DNA from 4 places in the Achromobacter sp. KK8 genome. Region 1 is predicted to be linked to each of the others. Evidence: predicted binding sites of a transcription regulator. Region 1 holds the regulator's gene; each other region holds the start of a gene.
What was found. The regulator LexA, encoded in region 1, represses DNA repair genes until DNA is damaged. The targets are predictions, from matches to a motif close to ACTGTATNNNNATACAGT.
Positions count from the first base shown of each region.

Region 2: the regulator LexA is predicted to act here: its motif matches at 3,649-3,666, upstream of imuA (translesion DNA synthesis-associated protein ImuA).
Region 3: the regulator LexA is predicted to act here: its motif matches at 6,228-6,245, upstream of recA (recombinase RecA).
Region 4: the regulator LexA is predicted to act here: its motif matches at 1,326-1,343, upstream of ACVN9Z_RS14790 (PA0069 family radical SAM protein).

Region 1 covers NZ_CM135178.1:5,447,698-5,455,072, forward strand. Annotated here, with positions in the region: gene ACVN9Z_RS25055 (IscS subfamily cysteine desulfurase) at 1-767, opposite strand, end outside; gene iscR (Fe-S cluster assembly transcriptional regulator IscR) at 786-1,328, opposite strand; gene ACVN9Z_RS25065 (low molecular weight protein-tyrosine-phosphatase) at 1,521-2,012, opposite strand; gene uvrB (excinuclease ABC subunit UvrB) at 2,262-4,301, opposite strand; gene ACVN9Z_RS25075 (amino acid aminotransferase) at 4,472-5,671, shown strand; gene lexA (transcriptional repressor LexA) at 5,826-6,476, shown strand; gene lon (endopeptidase La) at 6,587-7,375, opposite strand, start outside.
Region 2 covers NZ_CM135178.1:4,904,036-4,911,410, forward strand. Annotated here, with positions in the region: gene ypfH (esterase) at 1-608, opposite strand, end outside; gene ACVN9Z_RS22720 (amino acid permease) at 770-2,311, shown strand; gene ACVN9Z_RS22725 (methyl-accepting chemotaxis protein) at 2,377-3,429, opposite strand; gene imuA (translesion DNA synthesis-associated protein ImuA) at 3,754-4,452, shown strand; gene ACVN9Z_RS22735 (Y-family DNA polymerase) at 4,382-5,851, shown strand; gene ACVN9Z_RS22740 (error-prone DNA polymerase) at 5,859-7,375, shown strand, end outside.
Region 3 covers NZ_CM135178.1:3,325,170-3,332,544, reverse strand. Annotated here, with positions in the region: gene ACVN9Z_RS15345 (Pls/PosA family non-ribosomal peptide synthetase) at 1-510, opposite strand, end outside; gene metE (5-methyltetrahydropteroyltriglutamate--homocysteine S-methyltransferase) at 677-2,974, opposite strand; gene ACVN9Z_RS15335 (LysR family transcriptional regulator) at 3,170-4,087, shown strand; gene recX (recombination regulator RecX) at 4,134-4,874, opposite strand; gene recA (recombinase RecA) at 4,976-6,040, opposite strand; gene ACVN9Z_RS15320 (response regulator transcription factor) at 6,420-7,109, shown strand; gene ACVN9Z_RS15315 (sensor histidine kinase) at 7,225-7,375, shown strand, end outside.
Region 4 covers NZ_CM135178.1:3,219,081-3,226,455, forward strand. Annotated here, with positions in the region: gene ACVN9Z_RS14785 (sulfate adenylyltransferase subunit 1) at 1-1,138, shown strand, start outside; gene ACVN9Z_RS14790 (PA0069 family radical SAM protein) at 1,351-2,769, shown strand; gene ACVN9Z_RS14795 (hypothetical protein) at 2,839-3,291, shown strand; gene ACVN9Z_RS14800 (DMT family transporter) at 3,372-4,244, opposite strand; gene rplS (50S ribosomal protein L19) at 4,485-4,865, shown strand; gene ACVN9Z_RS14810 (CoA pyrophosphatase) at 4,989-5,720, shown strand; gene rsgA (ribosome small subunit-dependent GTPase A) at 5,752-6,714, opposite strand; gene ACVN9Z_RS14820 (M48 family metallopeptidase) at 6,711-7,375, opposite strand, start outside.

The sequences.
Region 1 (7,375 bases):
CGGAAGGATTCGCCCATGCCGACAATCTGGTGCGTGGCCAGCGTGCCCGAACGGAAACCACGTTCATGGCCGCCGCCGTGCATCTGCGCCTCGATGCGCACGCGCGGCTTGCGGCGCACGTACAGCGCGCCGATGCCCTTGGGGCCGTAGGTCTTGTGCGCCGAGAACGACATCAGGTCGACCTTCAGCTTCTGCAGGTCGATCTCGACCTTGCCGGTGGCTTGCGCGGCGTCGACGTGGAAGATGATGCCCTTCTCGCGGCAGATCTCGCCCAGGGTTTCGATATCCTGGATGACGCCGATTTCGTTGTTCACCATCATCACGGACACCAGCACGGTGTCGGGACGCAGCGCCGCCTTGAAGACGTCCAGGTCGATCAGGCCGTTGTCCTTGACGTCCAGGTAGGTCACTTCGAACCCCTGGCGCTCGAGTTCACGACAGGTGTCGAGCACGGCCTTGTGCTCGGTCTTGACGGTGATGATGTGCTTGCCGCGTTCGGCGTAGAAGTTGGCGGCGCCCTTGATCGCCAGGTTGTCGGATTCGGTGGCGCCGGAGGTCCAGACGATCTCGCGCGGATCGGCGTTCACCAGCTTGGCGACTTCCTCGCGGGCACGCTCGACGGCGTCCTCGGACTCCCAGCCAAACGAGTGGCTGCGGGAAGCGGGATTGCCAAAGTTCTCGTACAGCCAGGGCACCATTTTCTCGACGACGCGCGGGTCGACGGGGGTGGTGGCCGAGTAGTCCAGATAGATCGGGCGGGTGGTCATTTCTACAACTCCTACTGCTTATACGGTGGCATTGGCCGCGACGGTGGTGGTCGGGGCATTGGCGGCGGTGTTGGCGCCGCCCACCCGATTCACGCGTACCGCGCACGCCTGGGCTTGATTGTTGGCTTCCTGCAATTGGCGCACGCGCTGCTGATCGACCAGATCCTGCAGCGACACCGAATCCAGGTAATCGACCATCTTGCGATTGAGCGTGGCCCAGAGTTCATGCGTCATGCACTTGCCAGGCTTGCCGTCGTTGCCGCTCGTACAGTCCCGCTTGCCGCCACAGCTGGTGGCGTCCAGCGGCTCGTCCACGGCGAAGATGATGTCGGCCACGGTCACGTTGCGCGCCAGGCGGGCGAGCGAGTAACCGCCGCCGGGGCCGCGCACGCTGTCCACGAGTTCGTGGCGACGCAGTTTCCCGAACAGCTGTTCCAGGTAGGAAAGCGAAATATTCTGACGCTGGCTGATGGCCGCAAGAGTGACCGGGCCGCTATGCTGCCGCATAGCCAGATCGATCATGGCAGTCACGGCGAAACGCCCTTTGGTAGTTAGCCGCATGGTGAATTCCCTGTGATTCGGCAATGGCCGCCGGCGAATCCGGCGGTCAATACCCGAGTAATTGGCTCAAGTATAGCAAATTCCCGAGTAATTTGGTATGGCTCCCGGCTAGAAAAAACCGCGCTGTCGCGCGGTTCTTTTCACTGCCAATTCACCGGGAGCCCCACAGGGCGCCCCGGCGCACAGGAGACCTCAGGCCGCCTGGTATTGGGTAGCGCGCTTGCGGACCAGTTCGAGCACGCCCTGACAGGCGTCTTCGAGGTAGTCCAGCACCTTGCCGAAACCATCGGCGCCGCCATAGTAGGGATCGGGCACGGTGGCTTCTTCGAACTCGTTGGCAAAGCGCATCAGCAGCATCAACTTGTGCTGATAGGCCTTGGGGCACTGCTGCTGCATGGCGGACAGATTGTCCCAGTCCATGGCGAGGATGAGGTCGAAGTCGCGGAAGTCTTCCGCGGTGACCTGGCGGGCCTCGCAGTGCGTGATCTCGTAGCCGCGCTTACGCGCTGCGGCCTGCGCCCGGGCATCAGGCGCCTCGCCGATGTGAAACGCGTGCGTGCCCGCGGAGTCGATGCGAACCACATCGCCCAAACCCGCGTCGTTCACCAAATGGCGAAACACGCCCTCTGCGCTCGGCGAGCGACAGATATTGCCCATGCAAACGAAAAGTACCTTGGTCATCATGGGAGTAAGTGTGCGGGAAAACCCGAGATAAGGCAAGCTTTTTTTGCGCTCAGAGACTCTCTTTAGCGGCGATGCATCCTCGAAAATTTACCCTATAAATCAAATAGTTAAACGCTATATTTAACTTCAGCCCAGGGCCGCGAGCCGCTTCGGTTACGCAAATTCCGGGCCCCGCTTCTGCAACACTTGCCTCATCATCAATTTCAGCAACCCGTCAGCGAAAAGACACATAAAGATACAGCTTTACCCTCATACCGCGCCGTCCAGCAGCACCCGCTGCTTCAAGGCCGTCAGGGCATCGCGAGCGGCCGCGGCCTGCTCGAATTCCAGGTTGCGGGCATGGTCCATCATCAGCTTTTCAAGCCGCTTGATTTCGCGCGCCAGCGCCTTCTCGTCCTTCAGCAATTCGGCCGGCACCGCCGCTTCCAGCGCATCGTGCTGCACCGGGGCCACGATACCGTCGATCAGCTCGCGCACCGCCTTCTGCACGCCGCGCGCGGTAATGCCGTGGTCGGCATTGAATTGCAACTGCTTGGCGCGGCGCCGGCTGGTCTCTTCCATGGCCCGCTGCATCGAATCCGTGATGCGGTCGGCATACAGGATGGCGTGGCCATTCAGGTTGCGGGCGGCCCGGCCGATGGTCTGGATCAGGCTGCGCTCGGAACGCAGGAAACCTTCCTTGTCGGCATCCAGGATGGCCACCAGCGACACTTCCGGGATGTCCAGGCCTTCACGCAGCAGGTTGATGCCCACCAGCACGTCGAACGTGCCCAGGCGCAGGTCGCGGATGATCTCCACCCGCTCGACCGTATCGATGTCCGAGTGCAGGTAGCGCACCCGCACGCCGTGCTCGGTCAGGAAGTCGGTCAGGTCCTCGGCCATGCGCTTGGTCAGCGTGGTGACCAGCACCCGCTCGCCCTGGCTGGTGCGCGCCTTGATCTGGCCCAGCAGGTCGTCGACCTGCGTGCGGGCCGGCAACACCTCGACGATCGGGTCGACCAGGCCGGTGGGACGCACCACCTGCTCGACCACGTTGTCGGCATGCTCTTTTTCGTAGGCCGCCGGCGTGGCCGACACGAACACGCACTGGCGCATGCGGGCCTCGAACTCCTCCAGCTTGAGCGGGCGGTTGTCCAGCGCCGAGGGCAGCCGGAAACCATACTGCACCAGGGTTTCCTTGCGCGAGCGGTCGCCGCGGTACATGGCGCTGAGCTGGCCGATGGTGACGTGGCTTTCGTCGATGAACATCAGCGCGTCGGCGGGCAGGTAGTCGATCAGCGTGGGCGGCGGCTCGCCGGGCGCGGCGCCCGACAGATGGCGCGAGTAGTTCTCGATGCCCTTGCAGAACCCCAGTTCCTGCAGCATTTCCAGGTCGAAGCGGGTGCGCTGCTCCAGGCGCTGGGCTTCCACCAGGTGGCCGTCATCGACGAAGCGCTTGGTGCGCTCGCGCAGCTCTTCCTTGATGGTCTCGATGGCGCGCAGCACGGTGTCGCGCGGCGTCACGTAGTGCGAACCCGGGTAGACGGTGAAGCGCGGCAGCTTCTGGCGAATACGGCCGGTCAGCGGATCGAACAGTTCGAGGCTTTCGATTTCGTCGTCGAACAGCGTCAGGCGCAGCGCCAGCTCGGCGCTTTCCGCGGGGAAGATGTCGATGGTTTCGCCGCGTACCCGGAACACGCCGCGGGTGAACTCGGCGTCGTTGCGGGTGTACTGCATGGCCACCAGCCGCGCCAGGATCTCGCGCCGCGAAATCTGGTCGCCGGCACGCAGGATCAGCACCATCGCGTGGTAGTCGCCGGGGTTGCCGATACCGTAGATGCACGACACGGTGCCCACGATGATGGTGTCGCGCCGTTCCAGCAGGCTCTTGGTGGCCGACAGCCGCATCTGCTCGATGTGTTCATTGATGGACGAATCCTTCTCGATGAACAGGTCGCGCGTCGGCACGTAGGCCTCGGGCTGGTAGTAGTCGTAGTACGAAACGAAGTATTCCACGGCGTTCTTGGGAAAGAACTCGCGCATTTCGGCGTACAGCTGCGCCGCCAGCGTCTTGTTGGGCGCCAGCACCAGCGCCGGCCGCCCGAGCTGGGCGATGACGTTGGCCATGGTGTAGGTCTTGCCCGAACCGGTCACGCCCAGCAGGGTCTGGTACATCAGGCCGTCCTGCACGCCCTGGATCAGTCCCTCTATTGCGCCCGGCTGGTCGCCGGCAGGCGGATAGGGTTGATACAGGTGGAATGGGCTGTCCGGGAAATCGACATACCCCGGGCCGGCCTCCGGAGCCGCCACGGCAGCGCCAGAGGGCCCATCGGTCGCCCCGTCGGTGACCGCGCCAACGGCTGCGGCACCCGCCGCGCTCGGGTCTATTGCGCTCTTAGGCATGCTAGACTGTTCCCAGGGTAAACCCCCCATTATCCACAGCACTTCCGACTGCGTCCACTCACCCTCAGCAGAGTCCCATGAGCACCCTTTTCGATTCCGTCGAACTCGCGCCGCGCGACCCCATTCTTGGCCTGAACGAACAATACAACGCGGACACCCGCCCCGGTAAAGTCAATCTGGGCGTGGGCGTGTACTACGACGACCAGGGCCGGATTCCCCTGCTGGGCGCCGTGCGCAAGGCGGAAATCGCCCGCATCGAGGCCGCCGCCGCCCGCGGCTACCTGCCGATCGAAGGCATCGCTGGCTACAACCAGGGCGCGCAAGCCCTGCTGATCGGCAAGGATTCCCCGCTGGCCGCCGCCGGCCGCGTCCTGACCACCCAGGCCCTGGGCGGCACCGGCGCGCTCAAGATCGGCGCCGACTTCCTGCGCCAGCTGCTGCCGACCTCGAAGGTCCTGATCAGCGACCCCAGCTGGGAAAACCACCGCGCGCTGTTCGAGCGCGCCGGTTTCGAAGTCGGCACCTACGCCTACTACGACGCGGCCACCCGCGGCCTGAACTTCGACGGCATGCTGGCCGCCCTGAAGGCCGCGCCGGCCAACACCGTGGTCGTGCTGCACGCCTGCTGCCACAACCCCACCGGTGTCGACCCCACCTTCGACCAATGGAAGCAGATCGCCGCGGTCGTCAAGGAAAACAAGCTGGTGCCGTTCCTGGACATCGCCTACCAGGGCTTCGGCGAAGGCCTGCATGAAGACGCCGCGGTCGTGCGCCTGTTCGCCGACCTCGACCTGACCATGTTCATCAGCTCGTCGTTCTCGAAGTCGTTCTCGCTGTACGGCGAGCGCGTCGGCGCCCTGACGGTCGTGGCCGGCAGCAAGGACGAAGCCGCCCGCGTGTTGAGCCAGCTCAAGCGCGTCATCCGCACCAACTACTCCAACCCGCCCACCCACGGCGGCACGATCGTCTCCACGGTGCTGAACTCGCCCGAACTGTTCGCCATGTGGGAAGAGGAACTCGGCGCCATGCGCGACCGCATCCGCCTGATGCGCAAGCAGCTGGTCGAGAAGATCAAGGAACACGGCGGCAAGCAGGACTTCAGCTTCGTGCTGCAGCAGCGCGGCATGTTCTCGTACTCGGGCCTGACCTCGGCCCAGGTCGACCGCCTGCGCGAAGAGCACGGCGTCTATGCCGTCTCCAGCGGCCGCATCTGCGTGGCCGCGCTCAACAGCGGCAACATCGACCAGGTGGCCAAGGGCATCGCCGCGGTGCTCTAAGACTCAGCGCCAGCGTCACCCCAAACGGGACCTTCGGGTCCCGTTTTCATTGCCTGTCACAAAACCATGCCCGATCAACGCTTGCTTTTTTGCGTTATGTCCCCCAGAATGCCGCTGTATATATGTACAGTCCGACACCCAACGGATCATCGCCATGGCCAGCAAACTCACTGATCGTCAACAGCAAATCCTGGACCTCATCCGGCAGACCGTCGCGCGCACCGGCTTTCCGCCCACCCGCGCCGAAATCGCCCAGGCCCTGGGATTTCGCTCGCCCAACGCGGCCGAAGACCATCTGAAGGCCCTGGCCCGCAAGGGCGCCATCGAACTCACGGCCGGCGCCTCGCGCGGCATCCGCCTGAAGGACAACTCCCCGACGCCGTCCCAGGCGCCGTTGCCCCTGCCCGGCCTGGCGCAGCTGCTGCTGCCGCTGGTGGGCCGCGTGGCGGCCGGCAGCCCTATCCTGGCCACCGAACACGTCGAACGCGAGATCGGCGTCGATTCCAGCCTGTTCGCCCAGGCGCCGGACTACCTGCTCAAGGTGCGCGGCATGAGCATGCGCGACGCCGGCATCCTCGAAGGCGACCTGCTGGCCGTCAAGAAAGCGTCCGAGGCCCGCAACGGCCAGATCGTCGTGGCCCGGCTGGGCGACGACGTCACCGTCAAGCGCCTACAGCGCCAGAACGGCCGCATCGAACTGCTGCCCGAGAATCCCGACTTCAACGTCATCGTGGTCGAGGCCGACCAGGAATTCGCGCTGGAAGGCATTGCCGTTGGACTGATCCGTCCGCACGCGCTGCACTGATCCTTCCGCCCCAACCTGGCGCCCGCCCGACGGCCGCGCCAAAAAACAAACCCCGCGCAAGCGGGGTTTATTTTTGACGGCGCCCCTCGCGGGGCGCCGTGGGCCGGACATCAGTGCTTGAGCACCGGATCCGTGGAACCCGGTTCGGCCGGCTTGGCGACCAGCGGTTCCTTGACCGCTTCGTCTTCAGCCAGCGGCTCCGGCAGGCGTTCCAGGGCCAGCTCCAACACCTTGTCGATCCAGCGGACCGGCACGATCTCGAGATGGTTCTTGACGTTGTCCGGGATCTCCGCCAAATCCTTGACGTTTTCTTCCGGGATCAAGACCGTCTTGATGCCACCGCGGTGGGCGGCCAGCAGCTTTTCCTTCAGGCCGCCGATCGGCAGGACTTCGCCACGCAGCGTGATCTCGCCGGTCATGGCAACGTCGGCGCGCACCGGGATGCGCGACAGGGCCGACACCATGGCCGTGGTGATCGCGATACCGGCGGACGGACCGTCCTTGGGGGTCGCGCCTTCCGGCACGTGCACGTGCATGTCGTGCTTCTCGAACACGCTGTCGGCAAAGCCCAGGCGACGCGCCCGCGAGCGCACCACGGTGCGGGCCGCCTCGACCGATTCCTTCATCACGTCGCCCAGCGAACCGGTGCGTTGGATCACGCCCTTGCCGGGCATGTCCGCCACTTCGATCGTGAGCAGGTCGCCACCGACTTCCGTCCAGGCCAGGCCGGTCACCTGACCGATCTGGTTTTCCTTTTCGGCCATGCCGAAGGTGTAGCGGCGCACGCCGAGGTAGTCGCTGAGGTTCTCGCCCGTGACGTTGACCGGCTTGAGTTCGAAGGTCTTGCCTTCGGCCTTGGCGCGGTCGCTCTGGGTCAGCAGCTGCTTGATCACCTTGCG
Region 2 (7,375 bases), 540 kb from region 1:
GGATGCAGTTCGTGGCCGACGTGCGTGGCCACGTCGATGGTGGAATCCCCGTGCAGCTCGTCCAGCCGCGCCTGCGCCGCCTGGATCAAGGCCACCGGCATGACCGGGTCGTCGGCGCCATGCAGCAGGTGCAGCGTGGTGTACTGCGGCGCGGCCTTGGGCAGCTGCGCATAGCGGCCCGAAAAGGCGATCACGCGGCCGGCCATGCCGTCGTGCGCCTGCACCAGTTCCAGCGCCATGATGGCGCCCTGCGAAAAACCGGCCAGCGCGGTGTCGGACTGCAACAGGCCGAAGCGGGCCTGGGCCGCCTTCACGTAGGCCTCCAGCGGCGGCAGGGCCTGGGCCACGCGCTCGGGCCGGTTGTCCTCGGACACGCCGCGCACCGAGAACCACTGGCGGCCCGCGCCGCCGCCGTCAAAGGGCTCGAAGCCCTCGGGAATCAGCACCGCCGACGCGGGAAAGGCGGCGCGCACCGCCTCGGCCAGCGGCACCAGGTTGGCGGGCGTGCCGCCCACGCCATGCAGCAGGATGAACAGCTGCCGCACCTCGGTGCCGGGTTCGGGCAGGAATTCGATTTCGTGGGGGGACGCGGGGGAAGAAGTGGCCATGCTACGGCTCCGGACAGGCACTGGATAGCGCCATTGTAAAATGCCCGTCATACGCAATCCTAGGCAAAGCGCCCCCCGGGCCGGCTCCTGCCCCCGGTGTCCACAAGGCGCTCAGGGGCGTTCGCGGTCGGCGCGGGGCTTTGCATCAACCTGTGCATTCCATGAAAACACCGACGACAGACTCGGGAACCCCGCCGGCCGGCAAGAACCAGTTGCACCGCGTGCTCAAGGCGCGCCACCTGACCATGATCGCCCTGGGCGGCGCCATCGGCACGGGCCTGTTCATCGCCTCGGGCGCGGCCATCGCCCAGGCCGGCCCGGGCGGCGCGCTCACGGTCTACCTGCTGATCGGCCTGATGGTCTATTTCATCATGACCAGCCTGGGCGAACTGGCCACCTTCATGCCTGTGTCGGGTTCGTTCTGCACCTACGCCTCGCGCTACGTGGACGGCGGCTTCGGCTTCGCGCTAGGCTGGAACTTCTGGCTCAGCTGGGCCACGGTGGTGGCGGTGGACGTGGTGGCCGCCCAACTGGTGATGGCGTACTGGTTCCCCGATACCCCCGGCTGGATCTGGAGCGTCGCCTTCCTGGCGCTGACCTTCGGCCTGAACGCCTTCTCGGCGCGCAGCTTCGGCGAGGCCGAATACTGGTTCGCCATCATCAAGGTGGTGGCGGTGCTGTGCTTCATCGTGCTGGGCCTGGCCATGCTGGTGGGCATCATCCACAGCGACGCGCCGGTCGGCCTGCGCAACTGGACCGTGGGCGAGGCGCCGTTCGTCGGCAACGTCGCCACCTGGGTCGGGGTGGCCATGGTGGTGGCCTATTCGTTCCAGGGCACCGAACTGGTGGGCGTGGCCGCCGGCGAATCCGAGAACCCGCGCCGCAACGTGCCGCGCGCCATCAACCATGTGTTCTGGCGCATCCTGCTGTTCTACGTGCTGGCGATCCTGATCATCGGCCTGCTGATTCCCTATACCGACCCGCAGCTGTTGCGCAACGAGGTCGAGGACATCGCCGTCAGCCCCTTCACGCTGGTGTTCCAGCACGCCGGGCTGCTGTCGGCGGCCACCATCATGAACGCGGTGATCCTGACCTCGGTGCTGTCGGCCGGCAATTCGGGCATGTACGCGGCCACGCGGATGCTGTTCAACATGGCGGTCGAGGGCCAGGCCCCGGCCGTGTTCAAGCGCCTGACCGGCAACGGCGTGCCGCTGTACGCGCTGCTGGCCACCACCGCGCTGGCCTGCCTGTGCATGTTCAGCGTGGTCTACAGCCCCAAGGCGGTCTATATCTGGCTGCTGAACTTCGCCGGCATGACCGAGTTCATCGTCTGGCTCAGCATCGCGGTCAGCCACTACCGCTTCCGCCAGGGCTACGTGAAGCACGGCTACGACACCGCCAACCTGCCCTACAAGGCCGGCCTGTTCCCGTTCGGCCCGCTGCTGGCCTTCGTGCTGTGCCTGCTGGTCACGCTGGGCCAGAACTACCAGGCCTTCCTGGACGAGCGCATCGACTGGATCGGCGTGGTCTCGACCTACCTGGCGATCCCTTTGTTCCTGGCGTTCTGGATCGGCCACCGGCTGGTGAAGAAGTCGCGCTGGATCCGCTACCAGGACATGCAGTTCTACGGCTTCGAGGCCGACCGCGCGGCGGGCGTGCCGCAGGACGAACCGGTAGCCGCCGGCCGGGCCGCGCGGACCTGAGCCGCGTGCGGGCCGGGAGGCATCCTGGGCCACGCGCCCGGACGCCGCCCGGCCCGCGCCGCCGCCTATTGGAAGCTGTCGCGCGGACGCTGCGTGATGACGCCGTACCAGCCCAGGCCGGCATAGGTTTCATAGCCCGGCGTCAGCGCGAACCCCACCAGGCCGCGATCGGCGTTTTCGTAGTAGCCGCGCGGCCGCTCGTCGTGGCGCAGCACGTAGCGCTCTTTCAGCGACACCGCGCCGTCCGAGGCCGCGATGACGCGCTGGCGGCTGTCGACCAGCAGGCAGCGGGTGCGCGCCCATTCCTCTTCCGACAGCCCCACCGACTTGACAATGCTGGCGGCCTGCTGGCTCCAGTCGAAGAACACCCCCAGCACGCCCAGCGGCTCGCCGTGCTTGTCGGCGTCGCGCCGGATCGCGGTGGCGTAGGTGGCGACGTGGGCGCCGTCCAGCAGGCGCTCGCTGTCGATATCCATGGCCACGTACTCGCCGCCGTCGGCCGCGGCCATCCCGCGCCGGAACCACTCGGCATGGCTGACATTGGCGCCGCGCGCCTGCGGATAGCGGTCCGGGCGGCCATTGGCCACCACCCGGCCCTGCGCGTCGGCCACCCACAGGTCCAGGTAGACCGTGTAGCTGTCCAGGATCACGCCCAGCCGCCCGCTGGCGTGGCGCGCGCTGTCGGCGCCGGGTTCCTGCAAGGCCCGCACCACCGACGAATCGGTCGCCCACCAGCGCACGTCGCAGGAACGCTCGTACAGGTTGCGGTCCATGGTCTCGATCATGTTCAGCGCCAGGTCGCCCAGGCGGCGGCCCTCGTAGCCGCGGATCTCGTGCAGGGTGTTTTCGCCGATGCGGATCAGGTCGGCGATGGAACCGGCCAGCTCCTCCTTGAGCGCGTCGGCGATGCCGGTGATCTGCTCGGACACGTACTGCACCTGGTTGGCCACCACCGCGAACCCGCGCCCCGCCTCGCCCGAGCGCGCGGCCTCGATGCGCGCGTTCAGCGACAGGTATTTGGCCTGCTGGTTGATATCGACGATGCTCTCGATCTTCTCGTTCGAAATGCGCTCGACGCGGCGCGACAGTTCGACGATTCTTTCCGGTTGATGGGCCATGTTCAGCACTCCTTTTGTTGGACGTTGTTGCGTGAGGAGACGGTGACATGGGGACACAAGCAGGAAGCGTGCCAAGTCGTGCATGGGTTAATGACCAGCCCCTTCCATGGGCGGGGCGGGGGTGACGACGGCGCATCGCGCCTCGAAGCGGGCCTTGCGGCGCGCACCAATACGGTGCAAGCGACTGATACATCCGGTGCCTTCCGGGTCAGGTAAAATACTGTATATTCATACAGCAATAAGCGATTCCGGCCAGGCGTCCTCCGCCCGGCCGTCCGCCGCCCACCGAGTCTTCACCCAGGAAAACCGGGTCGCCCGCCCGCCATGCCGTCGCCAGAACAGATCCATCCCGCGTTGTGGCGCGCCACCCAGTTGGCGCGCGGCGCCGCCCGCAGCCTGCCCACCGGCCACCCCACCCTGTCGGCCGAGCTGCCGGACGGCGGCTGGCCGCTGGGCTCGCTGATCGAGCTGCTGGCCCCGCAACCCGGCATCGGCGAAATCCGCCTGCTGCGCCCGGCCCTGGCGCAACTGGAAACGCGCCGCCCCATCGCCCTGGTGCAGCCGCCCCACGCGCCGCACATCGCCAGCTGGATGAGCTGGCGGCTCGATCCGCGCCAGTTGCTCTGGGTCGCCCCCGAAAAACCCCTGGACGCCCTCTGGGCCGCCGAGCAGATCCTGAAAAACGGCAGCTGCGGCGCCCTGCTTTGCTGGCTGCCGCACGTGCGCCCCGAATCGCTGCGCCGGCTGCACCTGGCGGCCCAGGCCAGCGACCTGCTGTTCGTCGCCCTGCGCCCGGCCAGCGCCGCGCAGCACGCCACCCCCGCCCCCTTGCGCCTGGCGCTCGCGCCCGCGCCGGGCGGGTTGTCCGTCCATATCCTCAAGCGCCGCGGACCGGTCTGCGAGGCCCCGCTGTACGTGGGCCTGGAGCCCGGCGTCCTGGCGCCCACCCGCCATGCGCCTCTGGATCGCCGCCTGCCTGCGCTGCCTGCCGCTGGACGCCCTGCGCCCGCACTGGCCGCTTGAGGCGCAGGCCTACGCGGTCCTCGACCAGGAACGCGTCGCCGCCCTCACGCCCGCCGCGCGCCAGGCCGGGGTGCGCCCGGGCATGCGCCGCGGCGGCGCGGCCGCCATCGCGCCCGAGGTCGAACTGCTGGCGCGCGACCCGCTGGCCGAGGCCGACGCCCTGCAAGGCGCGGCGCTGGCGCTGCTGCAATACACCCCCGAGGTCGCGCTGGCGGGCGACGACACCGTGCTGCTCAACGTCGGCGCCAGCCTGCTGTTCTTTCGCGGGCCGCGCGCGCTGCACCGGCGCGTGGCCGCCACGCTGGCCGCGCTGGACCTGCGCGTGTCGCTGGGCATGGCGCCCACCGCCGCCGGCGCCTGGCTGCTGGCGCACCGCGGCGGACGCCGGCCGTCGCGCCGGGTGCTCACCCCGCGCACCCTGGCGCGCCGGCTCGACGCCCTGCCCGTGGCCCTGCTGCCCCAGGCCCGACCGCGCCTGGACTGGCTCAACGACATCGGCTGCCACACCCTGGCCGACCTGCGCGCCCTGCCGCGCGCCGGCCTGCAACGGCGCAGCGCGCCCGACCTGCTGCAAGCGCTGGACGCGGCCTATGGCCAGTCGCCCGAACTGCATCGCTGGATCGAGCCGCCGCCGCGCTTCGAGCGCCGCATCGAACTGATGGAATACCTCGAGCACACCGACGCGGTGCTGGCCGTGGCGCGGCGCCTGGCCGAGCAACTGGGCGGCTGGCTGGCGGCGCGGCAACTGGCGGTGCGGCGCGTGCTGCTGCGCCTGGACCACGAACGCGGCCGCCATGCGCGCCCGCCCACCGACCTGGAACTGGCGCTGGCGCAGCCCGTGTGGCAGGCGCCGCAGATCCTCAACCTGCTGCGCGAAAAGCTCGGCCGCCTGACGCTCGAAGCGCCGGTGATCGCGGTGACGCTGCTGGCGCCCGACACCACCGAACAGCCCGCCGCCAGCACCACGCTGTTCCCCGAACCCGGCGGCACCGCCGCCGACCACGCCCGCCTGCTGGACCTGCTGACCGCGCGGCTGGGCCGCGACCAGGTGCGCCACGCCTGCCCCATCCCCGACCACCGGCCCGAAGCCGCCAATGCCTGGGGCGACGCGCTGGAACCGCCACCGCGCCCCGAACCGCTCCCCGAACCCCTGGACCGCCCCTTCTGGCTGCTGGACCCGCCGCTGCCGCTCAAACTCGCCGGCCACCGGCCGCAATACGCCGGCCAGGCGCTGCGGCTGATGCGCGGCCCCGAACGCATCGAAAGCGGCTGGTGGGACCCGGCCCTGACCGTGCGCGACTACTTCGTGGCCGAGGACGCCGCCGGCGCGCGCTACTGGATCTACCGCGAGCGCGACGACGAGCACGCGCGCTGGCGCCTGCACGGGCTGTACGCCTGACTCCGCCATGCAAGCGCCCGACGATCCGCATGACGACGCCCCCGGTCCGCCTGTCGGACTGCCCGGCTACGCCGAACTGCAATGCCAGTCGAACTTCTCGTTCCTGCAGGGCGCCTCGCACCCCGAGGAACTGGCCGCCCGCGCCGCCGAACTGGGCTACGCCGCCCTGGCCATCACCGACGAATGCAGCCTGGCCGGCGTGGTGCGCGCCCACATGGAAGCCAAGACCCAGAAGCTGCCGCTCATCATCGGCGCCACCTTCCGGCTGCGCGCCGGCCCCGAGGCCGCGCCACTGGACCTGACCTTGCTGGCGCAGACCCGCGAGGGCTACGGCAACCTGTCCGAGCTCATCACCCTGGCCCGCACCCGCGCCCCCAAGGGCGAATACCGGCTGGCGCCCGAGGACTTCACCGCCCCGCCGCCGGGCTACGAACACCTGCGTCACCTGCCCGAATGCCTGGCGATCCTGTCGCCCACCTACGGCGACGACCCCGACCGCATGGCGCAGCAGGCGCGCTGGCTGGCCGCCACCTTCCCGCGCCGCGCCTGGGTCGGCCTGACCCTGCTGTACCGCTCGCGCGACGACCTGCACCGCGCCGCCGTCGACCACGCCGCCCGCGCCGCCGAGCTGCCGGTGGTGGCCCTGGGCCAGGTGCAGATGCACGTGCGCTCGCGCAAGCCGCTGCACGACACCCTGACCGGCATCCGCACCCACCAGTGCGTGTCGCAATGCGGCTACGCGCTGTCGGGCAACGCCGAACAGCACCTGCGCACCCGCATGCGGCTGGCCAACCTGTATCCGCCCGAAGCGCTGGCGCAGACCCTGGTGGTGGCGCGGCGCTGCGCCTTCTCGCTGGACGAGCTGCGCTACGAATACCCCGACGAGATCATCCCGCGCGGCCACACCCCCGCCACCTACCTGCGCCAGGAAACCCTGGCCGGCGCCGCGCGGCGCTTTCCGGACGGGACGCCGGACTACGTCAGCGAACAGATCGAAAAGGAACTGGCGCTGATCGCCGACCTGCACTACGAGGCCTACTTCCTCACGGTCTACGACATCGTGCAGTACGCCCGCCGCCACGGCATCCTGTGCCAGGGCCGCGGTTCGGCCGCCAACTCGGTCGTGTGCTACTGCCTGGGCATCACCGAGGTCGATCCGCGCCGCGGCAACAACCTGTTCGAACGCTTCATCAGCAAGGAACGCAACGAGCCGCCCGACATCGACGTCGACTTCGAACACCAGCGGCGCGAGGACGTGATCCAGTACATCTACGACAAGTACGGCCGCCAGCGCGCCGCCCTGACCGCCGTGGTGATCTCGTACCGGCCGCGCAGCGTGCTGCGCGACACCGGCCGCGCGCTGGGCGTGGACCCGGGCGTGATCGACGCCGTGGCGCGCGCCCACCAGTGGTGGGACGGCAAGAAGGAAATGCTGCGCACGCTGGGCGCCTGCGGGCTCGATCCGGAATCGCAGGTGGCGCGGCAATGGGCCGCGCTGGCCCAGACCCTGATGGGCTTTCCGCG
Region 3 (7,375 bases), 2.1 Mb from region 1:
CACGCCCTTGGGCTTGCCGGTGGACCCCGACGTGTAGATGACGTAGGCGGGATGTTCGGGCAGCAGGCCATCCCGGCGCCGCAATGGCGCGTCGACCGCCGCCGCCAATTCCCAGGGCGTCCAGGTGGCCATGCCGTCCAGGCGGACCTCGCCACCGGCAACCAGCCCGTGGGCGCCGGCGTCCTGCAGGCAAACCAGCATGCGCTCGGGCGGCGTGTCGGATTCGAACGGCAGCCAGGCCGCGCCCGCCTTGGCGATGGCCGCCTGCATGATGAGCAGTTCGTCGCCGCGCGGCAGGCACAGGCCGACGATGTCGCCCGGCCGCACGCCGGCCTCGATCAGGTGGTGCGCGGCCAGGTCGGCGCGGCGCCCGAGTTCGTCATAAGTGAGGGATTGATCCAGCCAATGGATGGCAATGGCGGCGGGATGCCGCAGGATCGTGGCTTCCAGGATATCGGGCAGCGTTTCCGCTTGCAGCAGATCCGGCCGACGGGGGCCTTGGAGAATCATAGGTACGGCGACAATCCGGCAAATGGGATGTTTGCCTATTGACCCACGCGGTGCGAATTCGTTCAAGCAGGGACGAAAAAAACCCCTGTGGCGTGCATCAGGCGCGCAACACAGGGGCTCCGGGTTGCCGGCCCCGGCAAACTCACGGCGGGCCGGCCGCCGCCGGTCAGGCGGCTTCGCGCAGTGCGCGGGCGGCTTGCACCATGCCGATCAGCGCCGCTTCGGTTTCCGGCCAGGCGCGGGTCTTCAGGCCGCAATCCGGATTGACCCACAACCGCTCCTTGGGCAGGCGGGCGGCGGCTTTCTGCATCAGGCCGACCATCCAGTCCACTTCCGGAACGTTGGGCGAATGGATGTCGTAGACGCCCGGGCCGATGTCGTTCGGATAGCGGAAATCCTCGAACGCCTTGAGCAGTTCCATGTTGGAGCGCGACGTCTCGATCGTGATCACGTCCGCGTCCATGGCGGCGATAGACTCGATGATGTCGTTGAACTCCGAATAGCACATGTGCGTGTGGATCTGGGTCTCGTCGCGCACGCCGGCGGTCGACAGGCGGAAGCAATCCACGGCCCAGTCCAGGTACGCCTGCCAATCGGCGCGACGCAGCGGCAGGCCCTCGCGGATGGCCGGCTCGTCGATCTGGATGACGCTGATGCCGGCCGCTTCCAGGTCCACCACCTCGTCGCGCAAGGCCAGCGCCAGTTGGCGGCAGGTCTGTTCGCGCGGCTGGTCGTCGCGCACGAACGACCACTGCAGGATGGTGACCGGACCCGTCAGCATGCCCTTGACGGGCTTGTCGGTCAGCGACTGGGCGTACGAGGACCAGCCCACCGTCATCGGCGCGGGGCGCGCCACGTCACCGAAGATGATCGGCGGCTTGACGCAACGCGAACCGTAGCTCTGCACCCAGCCGTTCCTGGTGAAGGCAAAGCCGGCCAGCAGCTCGCCGAAGTACTCCACCATGTCGTTGCGCTCGGGTTCGCCATGCACCAGCACGTCCAGGCCGACCTTCTCCTGGAATCGGATCACCTCCTCGATTTCCTTGCGGATGGCGCTCTCGTAAGCCGAATCCGTCAGCGCGCCCGCCTTCCAGTCGCGGCGCAGCGCGCGGATCTCGGCGGTCTGCGGGAACGAACCGATGGTGGTGGTCGGGAACGCCGGCAGGCCGAGCTCTTCCTGCTGCCGGGCGATACGGCCGGCGAAAGGCGCGCGGTCCCGCGATACCGCGGCCGAGGCGGCCATGCGTTGCGCCACGGCGGGGTTGTGGATGCGGGCGGACGAGCGACGCGCGGCCAGGGCGGCGCGCTGACGGGCCAGGCCGTCCTGCACGCTGGCCTCGGTGGCGCTGTCCAGCGCGCGGCCCAGCAGGCTCAACTCGTCCAGCTTCTGCGCGGCGAACGACAGCCAGCTCTTGAGCTCGGCGTCCAGTTCGGTTTCGTTGGCCAGGTCCACCGGCACGTGCAATAGCGAGCACGACGGCGCCAGCCACAGCCGCTCGCCCAGTTGCTGCTTGACGGGCGCCAGCGTCGCAATGGCGGCGTCCAGATCGGTGCGCCAGATGTTGCGGCCGTTGATGACGCCGGCGGACAGCACCTTGTCGGCGCCCAGGCCGGCCAGCACGTCGCCCAGTTGCTCCGGAGCGCGCACCAGGTCCACGTGCAGGCCGGCTACCGGCAGCGCCAGCGCCGTGCCCAGGTTGTCCTTGAGGCCATCGAAGTAGGTGGCGACCAGCAGCTTGACCGGGCTGGCCGAGAACGTGGCGTAGACCTGCCTGAAGGCATCGCGCCAGGCTTGCGGCAGGTCCAGCACCAGGATGGGTTCGTCGATCTGCACCCACTCCACGCCCAGCTTGGCGAAGCGGGCCAGCACTTCCTGGTACACCGGCAGCAGGTTGGCCAGCAATTGCAGCTTGGCCGCGTCGGCCGCGCCGCCGGCAAAGGCGTCGCCCTTGCCCAGGAACAGCCAGGTCAGCGGACCCGGGATCACCGGCTTGACGGCATGGCCCAGCGCCTGCGCTTCACGGATCTGCTCGAACAGCGATTCACGCGCGATGCGGAAGGCCTGGCCCGGCACCAGTTCCGGCACGATGTAGTGGTAGTTGGTGTCGAACCATTTGGTCATTTCGCACGCGGCGGCGGGCTTGCCCGACGGGGCGCGGCCGCGGCCCATGCGGAACAGCGTGTCCAGCGAGACCGGCTCATTGTCCTTCTGGCCGAACCGCGCCGGCACGGCGCCCAACAGCGTGGTCCATTCCAGGATCTGGTCGTACCAGGCGAAATCGCCCACCGGCACGAATTTGACCCCGGCGGCGGCCTGCGCCTGCCAGTGCCGGGCGCGCAGCTCGCGGCCGGTCTGCTCCAGCGTTTCGCCGGTCTGCTTGCCCGCCCAATAGGCTTCGACCGCGCGCTTCAGTTCGCGCTGGGCACCAATGCGGGGGAACCCCAAATTATGAATCGTAGTCATGGCAGTCGCGTCTTAGACAAATTTTGTTCAAGTGCCGATTATTCTGGACCCAAAGCAAAATGAATCAAAATCAATGTCTACATTCATAAGATGAAAAAATCTCATAGAATATAAGTTCATTCCCGCCCCTGGTCGGGAGTTCCCGCCGTGTTGCCCCCCCGGCGACGGCGCCATCCTCACCGCTACCGCCGCCCCATGCTGGAAATCCGCCACCTCGAAACGTTGACCGCCATCCGCGAAGGCGGCAGCCTGCAGGAAGCCGCCGAGCGCCTGCACCTGACCCAGTCGGCCTTGTCGCATCAGTTGCGCGACCTCGAAACCCGGCTGGGCACGCCGCTGCTGAACCGCCGCACCCGGCCGGCCCGCCTGACCACGGCGGGCCTGCGCGTGCTGGCGCTGGCCGACGAAGTGCTGCCGCGCATGCGCGCCACCGAACGGGAATTGCAGCGGCTGGCCGCGGGCCGCACCGGCCGCCTGCACCTGGCCATCGATTGCCATTCCTGCTTCCAGTGGTTGATGCCGGCGCTCGACGCCTTCCGCGCGCAATGGCCCGACGTGGCGCTGGACCTGTCGGCGGCCTTCTCGTTCGCCCCCCTGCCCGCGCTGGTGCGCGGCGACCTCGACCTGGTGATCACGTCCGACCCGCAGCCGCTGGACGCGGTCGAGTACCTGCCCCTGTTCAAGTACGAGCTGGTGCTGGCCGTGTCCGAATCGAATCCGCTGGCCGGCAGCAAGTTCGTCATGCCCGATCAACTGGCCGACCAGACGCTGATCACCTATCCGGTGGACAAGCAGCGCCTGGACATCTTCACGGCCTTCCTGGACCCCGCCGACGTCGAACCGGCCGCCATCCGCAAGGCGGAACTGACGCCCATCATCGCGCAGCTGGTGGCCAGCAACCGCGGCGTGGCCGCCCTGCCCAACTGGGCGCTGACCGAATACATGAACCAGGGTTGGCTGCGCCAGTGCCGGCTGGGGCCCCAAGGCGTGTGGCGCACCTTGTACGCGACGGTGCGCAGCGAGGACACCGACGCCTCGTACATCGACGAATTCCTGACATTGACGCGCGACGTCTGCTTCAAGACGCTGAGCGGCATCAAGTCGGCGAAATAGGAAAAGGCAACGACGGGCCGGCAATGGCCCTCGCCGCGCGGCCCGCTCAGTCGTCGTCGCCCGCGCCCAGGATGCGACGGATGACGTCATGCGCGAAGCCGCGGCTGGCCAGGAAGCGGGCCTGCTTGGCATAGGCGGCGCGATCCTCGGGCTTGGCGCCGAAGCGTTTCTGCCAGACCTCGAGCGCGCGCTCGTATTCGGTGGCGCGCAATTGCTCGCGCAGCTCGGATACCTGGGCATCATCCACGCCGTGCTGGCGCAATTCCTGCACGATGCGGGCCGCCCCCTGGCGCGAGGCGCGGCGGTGCACCAGGCTTTGCGCAAAACGCTCGGTCGACAGCCAGCCTTCCTTTTCCAGCGCGTCCAGCACGCGCTCGACCTCATCGGGGTCTTCGGCATGGGGCGCGAGTTTTCGCGCCAGCTCATCGCGGGCATGCTCGCGCCGCGACAGATAACCCACCGCCCGCATTTTCAGCGACGGCCCCTTGGGGCGCGGGCGCGACTTGTCTTCGGATGGCTGCGCCCCCTCGCCCGCGCCATCGCCATCATCACCGCCCTTGCCACGCCGGCCGCGCCCGCCGGCCGCGCGCCGTTCGGAACTGCGCTGCCACTGCGACGCCGGCGCGCCGGCGCCCTCTGGTTCCTGGCCGGACGCCCCGGTGGATTCGGCGGCCCGCCGCAGGTCCGACGTGCGGCGCAGTCCTTCGGGCTTGGCCACGGTCTCGAATTCATCGTCCAGCCTGGCGCGCAGGCGATCAGCGGACGTGACGGGCGGTTTCCAGCTCATGCGCTTCCTCTATGTGCCAGCGGCAGGCCTCCCGGGACGGGAGCCTGCCGCTGGCGGCCGGGCTGGCGGGCCCGGCGCTATCCGGTGAAGGGGCGACGCGATTACTCTTCGCTGTCGTCTTCGGCGGTGGGCACGAATTCCGCGGCGCGGCTGACGATGCCCTGGTTCTCGCGGACCCGGTTTTCGATCTCGATCGCCAGTTCCTTGTGTTCCTTCAGGTATTCACGGACGTTGTCCTTGCCCTGGCCGATGCGGTTGCCGTTGTAGCTGTACCACGCGCCCGACTTGTCCACCACGTTGGCGGCCACGCCCAGGTCAATGATTTCGCCTTCGCGCGAGATGCCGGCGCCGTACATGATGTCGAACTCGGCCTGCTTGAACGGGGGCGCGACCTTGTTCTTGACCACCTTGACGCGGGTTTCGTTGCCGACGACCTCGTCGCCCTTCTTGATCGAGCCGATGCGGCGGATGTCCAGGCGCACCGAGGCGTAGAACTTGAGCGCGTTGCCGCCCGTGGTGGTTTCGGGGTTGCCGAACATCACGCCGATCTTCATGCGGATCTGGTTGATGAAGATGACCATGCAGTTGGTCTTCTTGATGGTGGCGGTCAGCTTGCGCAGCGCCTGGCTCATCAGGCGGGCCTGCAGGCCGGGCAGCGAATCGCCCATTTCGCCTTCGATTTCGGCCTTGGGCACCAGGGCGGCGACCGAGTCGACCACGATCAGGTCGACCGAACCCGAGCGCACCAGCGCGTCGGTGATTTCCAGGGCCTGCTCGCCCGTGTCCGGCTGCGAGATCAGCAGGTCGGACAGGTTGACGCCCAGCTTCGAGGCGTACTGCACGTCCAGCGCGTGTTCGGCGTCGACGAAGGCGCAGGTGCCGCCCAGCTTCTGCATTTCAGCCACGACCTGCAGGGTCAGCGTGGTCTTGCCCGAGGATTCCGGACCGTAGATTTCTACCACGCGGCCGCGCGGCAGACCGCCGACGCCCAGCGCGATGTCCAGCCCCAGCGAGCCGGTCGACACCACCTGGATGTCATGCGAGACCTCGTTGTCGCCGTAGCGCATGATCGAGCCCTTGCCGAACTGCTTTTCGATCTGCGAGAGCGCGGCGGCCAGCGCCTTGGCTTTTTCCGCGGCGGCGGCCTTGGTGGTTTTGTCGTCCATGTAGTGTCCTGTCAGGTCTGGTCTGTAACGTATCGGGGCGCGGCACGGGGTGTCGGTCAGCGCGCGGGTTGTCGCAAGGGGTGATCGGGCCGTTGCTGACAGCTGTTGCCAGAAAATTGGCAGTGAAAGCTGTGGCGCTGAAGCGGTGATCGGTAAAGCGATAGCGCAGATTATGGCATCGGATTGTACTGTACAAAAAACCAGTGTGCCACAGTTTTCCACGTATTCCCTGAGTGGGCAAGCCCGGTGCCATATGACAGAATCGGGGAAAAAACTGGCGCTATGTCCCCATTGCGCTCCCGGCACGCCGCCCCGGCATCCCACCGAGGGCGGCACGCGTGCGCCGCTCACCCGGCGCCCTTCTTCTTTTCGACTGCCCATGCGCATCCTGATCGCGGAAGACGACAGCATCCTGGCCGACGGCCTGTCACGCTCGTTGCGCCACAACGGTTACGCGGTCGACGCCGTCCGCGACGGCCTGGCGGCCGATTCGGCGCTGGCGGCCCAGGCCTTCGACCTGCTGATCCTCGACCTGGGCCTGCCGCAACTGGCCGGCCTGGAGGTCCTGCGCCGGCTGCGCGCCCGCAATTCCGCCCTGCCTGTCCTGATCCTGACCGCCGCCGACAGCATCGAGCAGCGCGTCAAGGGGCTGGACCTGGGCGCCGACGACTACATGGCCAAGCCCTTCGCCCTGTCGGAACTGGAAGCGCGCGTGCGCGCCCTGACCCGCCGCGGCGCGGGCGGCGGCGCCACGTTGCTCAAGCATGGCCGGTTGGTGTTCGATCAGACCGGACGCGTGGCCACGGTCGACGACCAGACGCTGGACCTGTCCGCGCGCGAGGTCAGCCTGCTGGAAATCCTGCTGACCCGCAGCGGCCGCATGGTCAGCAAGACCCAGCTGGTGGACCATCTGTGCGAATGGGGCGAGGAAGTCAGCACCAATGCCATCGAAGTCTACGTGCACCGCCTGCGCAAGAAGCTCGAGCCCAGCGGCGTGAAGATCGTGACGGTGCGCGGCCTGGGCTATTGCCTCGAACGGGACCAGGGTGCGGCCTACCTCGCAAGCTGAACCGCCACAGCCGGAGGCGCTCAACCAGGAAGCGCTGGATGTGATGCAGGCCGGGGCCCGCGGCCCCAGTTTCGCGCCACCGCAGCGCTCGCTGCTGGGCGAGATCCTCGACTGGATGCTGGCGCCACTGTTCCTCTTGTGGCCCATGAGCGTCGCCATCACCTATGTGGTGGCGCAGAACATCGCCAACGTGCCCTACGACCGCGCGCTGGCCAACAACCTGCACGTGCTGACGCGCCAGGTCCATGCCCAGGATGGCCGCGCGG
Region 4 (7,375 bases), 2.2 Mb from region 1:
CAAGTACAAGCGCGTGGCCGAGGGCGCCATCGATTTTTCGCTGCTGACCGACGGCCTGGAAGCCGAGCGTGAGCAGGGCATCACGATCGACGTGGCCTACCGCTATTTCTCGACGCCGGCGCGCAAGTTCATCATCGCCGACGCGCCCGGCCACGAGCAGTACACCCGCAACATGGTCACCGGCGCGTCCACCGCCGACGTGGCGGTGATCCTGATCGACGCCACGCGCGCGGCCGACGGCAAGCTGCTGCCGCAGACCAAGCGCCACAGCACCATCGCCCGCCTGCTCGGCATCCGCCACATCGTGGTGGCGATCAACAAGATGGACCTGGTGGACTGGGACCCCGCCGTGTTCGAGCGCATCCGCGACGCCTACGCCGACCTGGCGGGCAAGCTCGGCATCGCGCACTTCGACGCGCTGCCGTTGTCGGCGCTGAACGGCGACAACGTGGTGACGCTGTCGGACAAGACGCCCTGGTACACGGGCCAGCCGCTGCTGACGCTGCTGGAATCGCTCGATCTGGCGGCCGATGGCCGCGCCGGGCCGCTGCGCTTTCCGGTGCAATGGGTGTCGCGCCACGACGGCAGCCTCAAGGATGATTTCCGCGGCTACGCGGGCCGCATTGCCAGCGGCGTGCTGCGTCCGGGTGACGAGATCGCGGTGCAGCCCTCGGGCGTGACCGCGCGCGTGCAGGAGGTGCGGCTGTTCGATCGCGCGCTGGATGAAGCGGTGGCGGGCGATTCGGTCACGCTGGTGCTCGACCGCGATGTCGACGTGTCGCGCGGCGACGTGATCGTGCATGCGTCGGCGCCGGCGCAGGTGGCGCGCGAGTTCGAGGCCGAGCTGTGCTGGCTCGACGCGCAGGCGCTCAACCCTGCGCGCAAGTATCTGCTCAAGCATGGCACGCGCCTGACGTCGGCGAAGATCCGCGCGGTGCTCACGCATCGCGACATCCACGAATTGCAGGAAGTGGAGAACACCGAAGGCACGCTGCGCATGAACGACATCGGCCGCGTCACGTTCACCACGCGCGAGTCCTTGGCGATCGATCGATATGCGGATGTACCCGCCACCGGCGCATTCATCCTGATCGACGAAGCCACGCATCAGACCGCGGCGGCGGGCATGCTGCGGTAAACCGCAAGCCGGGGCGGAAACGCCTCGGCCGAGCTTGTCTCTGCGGTGTTGTTTTTATTCCAAACCTAATGCTGGCGCGGGTTTCCGGGCGATATCGCAAGATGAAATCGAATTCTCCGGACGCCGTCTTCGTCTTGCGGTAAAGTGGGGCTGTCTTACGGAAAGGCTTTTGGTGCTTGTCAAAACCACTGTGTTTTTGTACAGTAGTTTTCATGGCACGCACCGATCATTCTTTTCCCGCCGGTTCTGGGTCCCCGGCTGCCGCCCCCGCCGCCTTGCGCGGTCGGGGTGCGGTTACTAATGTTCGGCATCGCTTCCAGAAAGATGACCGCGTGCAGGTCGACGATGGCTGGTCCGCTTCGGGCCTCCCGGTAGATTTCGTCGATGCTGTCCCCAATAATTCTCCCGATGGCGCGTCCGACACGCTCGGCCTGGTAGACCAGGCCGATGCCGCCGCCGTTACGCCCGCGGCCGCCGTCATCCCCATCCTGCCCGACGACCGCCGGGCGCCCGCCGCGCCCAAGACCACCGTCACGGCCGAAGAGGCCCGCAAGATCCTGTCGCGCAACGATTCGCCGGACATCCCCTTCGACGTCGCCGTCAATCCCTACCGTGGCTGCGAGCATGGCTGCGTCTATTGCTATGCCCGCCCGACCCATTCCTACCTGGGCTACTCTCCCGGCCTCGATTTCGAGACGCGGCTGGTGGCCAAGGCCAACGCGGTAGAGGCGCTGCGGGCGGAAATCAGCCGCCCGGGTTACAAGCCGTCGCCCATCAACATCGGATCGGCCACCGACGCCTACCAGCCCATCGAGCGCGACTGGCGCCTGACGCGCGGCATGCTCGAGCTGATGCTCGAAACCCGCCACCCGGTCACCATCGTCACCAAGAACGCGCTGGTGGCGCGCGACCTCGACCTCCTGGCGGCGTTGGCCGAACAGAACCTGGTGGTCGTCTACATGAGCATCACCACGCTCGACGCCGGCATGGCCCGCACGCTGGAGCCGCGCGCCGCGGCCCCCTGGCGCCGCCTGGAAGCCGTGCGCAGCCTCACCGCCGCCGGGGTGCCGGTCGGCGTGCTGGTGGCGCCCGTGATCCCGTTCATCAACGATGACGCCATGGAACACATCCTGCAGGAATCGAAGGCGGCGGGCGCGCACTACGCCAGCTACACCGTCATCCGCCTGCCCTGGGAAGTCAAAACCCTGTTCGAGGACTGGCTCAACGCCCATTACCCCGACCGCGCCCAGCGCGTGCTGCACCGCATCGAAGACCTGCGCAACGGCCGCCGCAACGATCCCAACTTCGGTTCGCGCATGCGCGGCACCGGCATCTGGGCCGACCTGCTGCGCCAGCGCTTTGCCGTGGCCACCCGCAAGCTGGGCCTGAACCGCCATCGCCTGGCGCTCGACTGCGACCGCTTCCAGCCGCCTGCGCCGGTTGGCGCATCCGCCGCCTTGTTCGGCCCGGGCGCCAATATGGCTGATATCCCCGTTTTTCCATCCCCGGCTGGCGCGAAAGCGTCTTCAGGGGTCCCTTTTGCCAGTGCCGCGCCGGCGGCCGGCGCCTACGGGCGCGGTGCGCGCCAGTTGCGCGCCATGGTCGCCGGCCAGCTGTCGTTGTTCGACTGACCCGCGGCTTGCCCGGGTTGCCGCCGTGGCGTCGTGCCGCGGTTCTTGATCGCGTTAAAGGAGTTCCCCATGAACACCGCTCAACTTTCCGTCCTGCCGGATGATCTCGCCGCCGTTTCCCTCACGCCGCTGCGCCGTGCCGCTCAACGCGTCAGGGCCCTTGGCGCCCGTTTTTCGGGGCTGGCCACGCCTTGGTCCGGCGCGGCGACGGGCCGGGCGGCGGCTGGCGCGGCGACGGTGGACCTGGCGTTGCCTGTCGGCGCTGCCCCGACGGCGCCCGTCGAGACCGAGCCACGCAAGCGTGAGCGCGCTCTGCCTGGCAAATGGCCGTTCCCCCCGGCCGCCGAAGCTGGCGCGTCCGTCGTCCGTGGCCCGCGCGAGCGCAGCCTGGGCAATGCCACGGTCGAGCCGGTGTCGGATCAGGTCAGCGTGAAAAGCATGGTGCTGGACGTGGTGCTGGTGTTGGCCTGGGGCGCGATGATTCCCGCCCTCATGTGGCTGGGCGTGGCCGGCGGCTTCTGAAGGACTCGTCGCCGCCCGGGCCGGCACCCGGGCGCAGGGCGGCGCCTTCGCCGCCGGCCCGCCACGGGGCCGGCGAAGGCTCAGGTCGAGCCAAGCAGTATCACGCCCGCCAGGATCGACAGACAGCCTGCAAGCCTGCCGGGGCCGACCTTTTCCCGCAGCAGGAACATTCCGGCCAGCGTGCCCAGCATCATCGACATTTCGCGGGCGGGCGCCACCAGGCTCAGCGGTGCGCCGTTGCGCAGCGCGTAGAGCACCAGGATGTACCCCAGCGGCGACAGCAAGCCCACCGCCAGGGCCAGGTGCCAATGCCCACGCATCGATTCCCAGGCCTGGGCGCGGCGGTTCAGCATGTGCGGCGTCATCATGGCGGTGCGGGTGACACAGGTGAACCAGTCGAACAGCACCGGGCTGATCAGCAGCACCTTCACGCCATAGGCATCCACCACGGTGTAGGCGGCGATGAACAGGCCGATCACCATGCCCCAGCGCACGCCGACCCAGGCCTGTGGGTTGCGGAAGATCGACAGCCGTCCCTGGGTGGCGATCAGCAACACCCCGATCACCACGCACAGCATGCCGGCAATGCCGGTGCCGGTGGCGGGCTCGCGCAGGAGCAGGAAGGCGCCGGTGGTCGAAAGCAGGGGGCCGGTGCCGCGCGCAATGGGATAGACCACCGATAGATCCGCCACCTGATAACCGCGCTGCAGGCACAGGCTGTAGCCCAGATGCAACAGGCTGGAGGTCAGGATCGCGCCGACTACCGGCCAGGTCCACGTCATGCCGTCATGCAACAGTACCCATACCACCCATGGCGCATACAGCACCGAGGCGCACAGCCCGTAGGCGAAGACGAATGGAGCGCCCACCATGGCCGCGCGCTTGGCGAGCAGATTCCACGTTGCGTGGGCCATCGCCGCCAGGACGACCAATAACAGGGACGAGTACGACATGAGGGGAACAGCGTCTTATGACGTGTTTGTTACATAAACCGCTAGGGTACCGCAAACCCGCGGGCAGGGCGTCATGTTACCTGAGGCACCGGGCAAATTTTGGTGTAGAATCATTGGTTTGCCAAATCTCATCCTCTGCTTGCGGTACACGGCCAGGCGCGGTTTTTCAGCCCCGGCCCGAACAACATCGAACGGCAAAGCGCTTTAGTCCGCAAAGGCATGATGATCTAGGAGTTCTCAATGAACCTTATCGCTATCCTGGAACAGGAAGAGATTGCCCGCCTGACCGGCGGTCAAGCCAAGCCTGAATTTGCTCCTGGTGACACCGTCATCGTGAGCGTGAACGTCGTTGAAGGCACCCGCAAGCGCGTGCAGGCCTTCGAAGGCGTCGTGATCGCCAAGCGCAACCGCGGCCTGAACTCCGCGTTCACCGTGCGCAAGATTTCGTCGGGTGAAGCCGTGGAACGTACGTTCCAGCTGTACTCGCCGCAAATCGCCGGCATCGAAGTCAAGCGCCGCGGCGACGTGCGCCGCGCCAAGCTGTACTACCTGCGCAACCGCTCGGGCAAGTCGGCGCGTATCAAGGAAAAGCTGGTCAGCAAGCAAGCCTCGGCGGCTTGATCGCTTATCGGCACACGGCCCTACCAGTGTCGGACGCACACGCCATCCAGCGTTTTCGTTCGGCACGGGTTTCCGGGTTAAAAAGGCACCTGCGAGGGTGCCTTTTTCTTTTTGAAAAGCCGAATGTCTGATTCCTCGTCTTCTGCGCGGCCGCGCCGGCCGCTGGCGCGCCCCGGGTTCGACCCGGCGTCGCAACCCTGGGTGGTCGCCAACGATTCCCTGCCGGCGGTGCCGGCCGGCTTGCTGACGCCCGACCTGCTGCGCGGCACGCTCAGCCAGCCGTCCACCTGGACGCTCGAGCTGTCGCGCGACAATGACCTGCGCTATCCCGGCCGCGAAGGCGCCCCGGTGCCCGCGGCCGTGCTGATTCCGCTGGTGACGCGCGACGATGGCGTGCACATCATGCTGACCCAGCGCGCCGCGCACCTGCACGACCATGCCGGCCAGATCAGTTTTCCGGGCGGCCGTATCGAGACCAGCGATGCGACGCCGGTCGCCGCGGCGCTGCGCGAGGCGCAGGAGGAAACCGGACTGCCGGCCAACCACGTCGAGGTGCTGGGCAGCATGCCCCCGTACCTGACCGCCACTGGATTCTCCATCATCCCGGTCGTGTCTTTGGTTACGCCCGGCTTCCAGCTGGCGCCGGACGCGTTCGAAGTCGCCGAGGTGTTCGAAGTGCCGCTGTCGTTCCTGATGGATCCGGCCAATCACCGTTTGTACGAGGCGCGGCTGGAGGACGGCCGGGTGCGTCACTATTACGGCATGCCGTATGGCCGGCACTTCATCTGGGGCGCCACGGCCGGCATGCTGCGCAACCTTTATCACCTGTTGCGCAACGGCTTCGAGCCGCGTTGAGAGCCGTGCCGGGACCTGCCAACCAGCGGCTTCAATACCGTTGTTGTCCCGCCAGGTTCTCGTCCAGGATGCGCAGGTACAGCGCGTAGCGCGCCGGGTCGATCGCGCCCGCGTCCAGCGCCGCGACCACGCCGCAACCGGGCTCGTGGCGATGGGTGCAGTTGTAGAAACGGCACGACTCGATCGGCTTGGTGAATTCCGGGAAGCCGCGGATGATGTCTTCGCGGCTCAGGTGCTGCAGGCCGAAGGCCTGGAAGCCGGGCGAGTCGATCAGGTCTCCGCCTGGCGCGGGCAGGTGATAGAGGCGGGTGCTGGTGGTGGTGTGCTTGCCCATGTCCAGCGCCGTCGAGTGTTCCCGGGTGGGCGCCGCGGCGTCCGGCACCAGCGCGTTCAGCAGCGTCGACTTGCCCATGCCGCTTTGTCCCAGCAGCAGGTTGGTGCGGCCGGCCAGGCGCGGCGCCAGCAGGGTGTGGACCTTTTCGGGTTCGAGCGCGCTCAGTTCGATGATGTCCACGCCCAGCGCGGCAATCGGCGCCAGGCGGGCGCGGGCGGCGGGTAGCGCGTCGATGATGTCCGTCTTGTTCAGGATGATCAGCGGTTCGATACCGGCGCTCCAGGCGCCTGCCAGCGCGCGGCCGGTGAGGTCGTCGGAGAAGGTCGGCTGCACCGCGACCACGATCAGCAACTGGTCGACGTTCGAGGCGAACTGCTTGGACCGCATTTCATCGGAGCGGTACAGCAGATTGCGGCGCGGCAGGATCGCATCGATGGCGCCTTCGTCCTGGCCCTGGCGCGTGATGCGGACGCGGTCGCCGACGGCGGCGCCGGCCTTCTTGCCGCGCGGGAAGCATTTGCGCAGGCTGCCGTCGGCCAGCTCGACGGTGTAGTGGCGGCCATGCGCCGCGATGATGCGGCCTTCGTTGGCGGCATCACCATGCGCGCCCGTCTGGGGCGAGTCCTGGAAGGCGGCCTTGTTGCGATCGTTCATGCTCATGCCGCGGGCGCCGTCAGGTGGCGGATGCGCACGGCGGCGGGGGGGTGGCTGTCGTAGAAGGCGGAGTGCACGGGATCGGGAGTCAGGGTGGCGGCGTTGTCGTCGTAGAGCTTGACCAGGGCCGATACCAGGCGGTCCGGCGAGCTCTGTTCGGCCGCGTAGCGATCGGCCTCGAACTCGTCGCGGCGCGAGTACCAGCTGGCCAGCGGCGTGAAGATGAAGGTGAAGACGGGAATGGCCAGGAAGAACAGCAGCAGGGCCATCGCGTCGTTGCGGCCGCCCAGCTGGGGCAGTACGCCCAGGCCCACGTAGAACCAGGGTTGCTGCGCGACCCAGCCCAGAATGGCGAAAAATACCAGGGCCGCCGCGAAGCTGAAGACGATGCGCTTGATGATGTGGCGCTTGGCGAAGTGGCCCAGTTCGTGCGCCAGCACGGCTTCGATCTCGTCGGCGTTCAGGCGCGCCAGCAGCGTGTCGAAGAACACGATGCGGCGCGAACGGCCGAAACCGGTGAAATAGGCGTTGCCGTGGGCCGAGCGGCGCGAGCCGTCCATCACGAACAGGCCGTTGAGCGCGAAGCCGCAGCGCTGCGCCAGGCGCTGGATGCGGCCGGCCAGTTCCGGATCGGACAACGGCGTGAATTTGTTGAACAGCGGCGCGA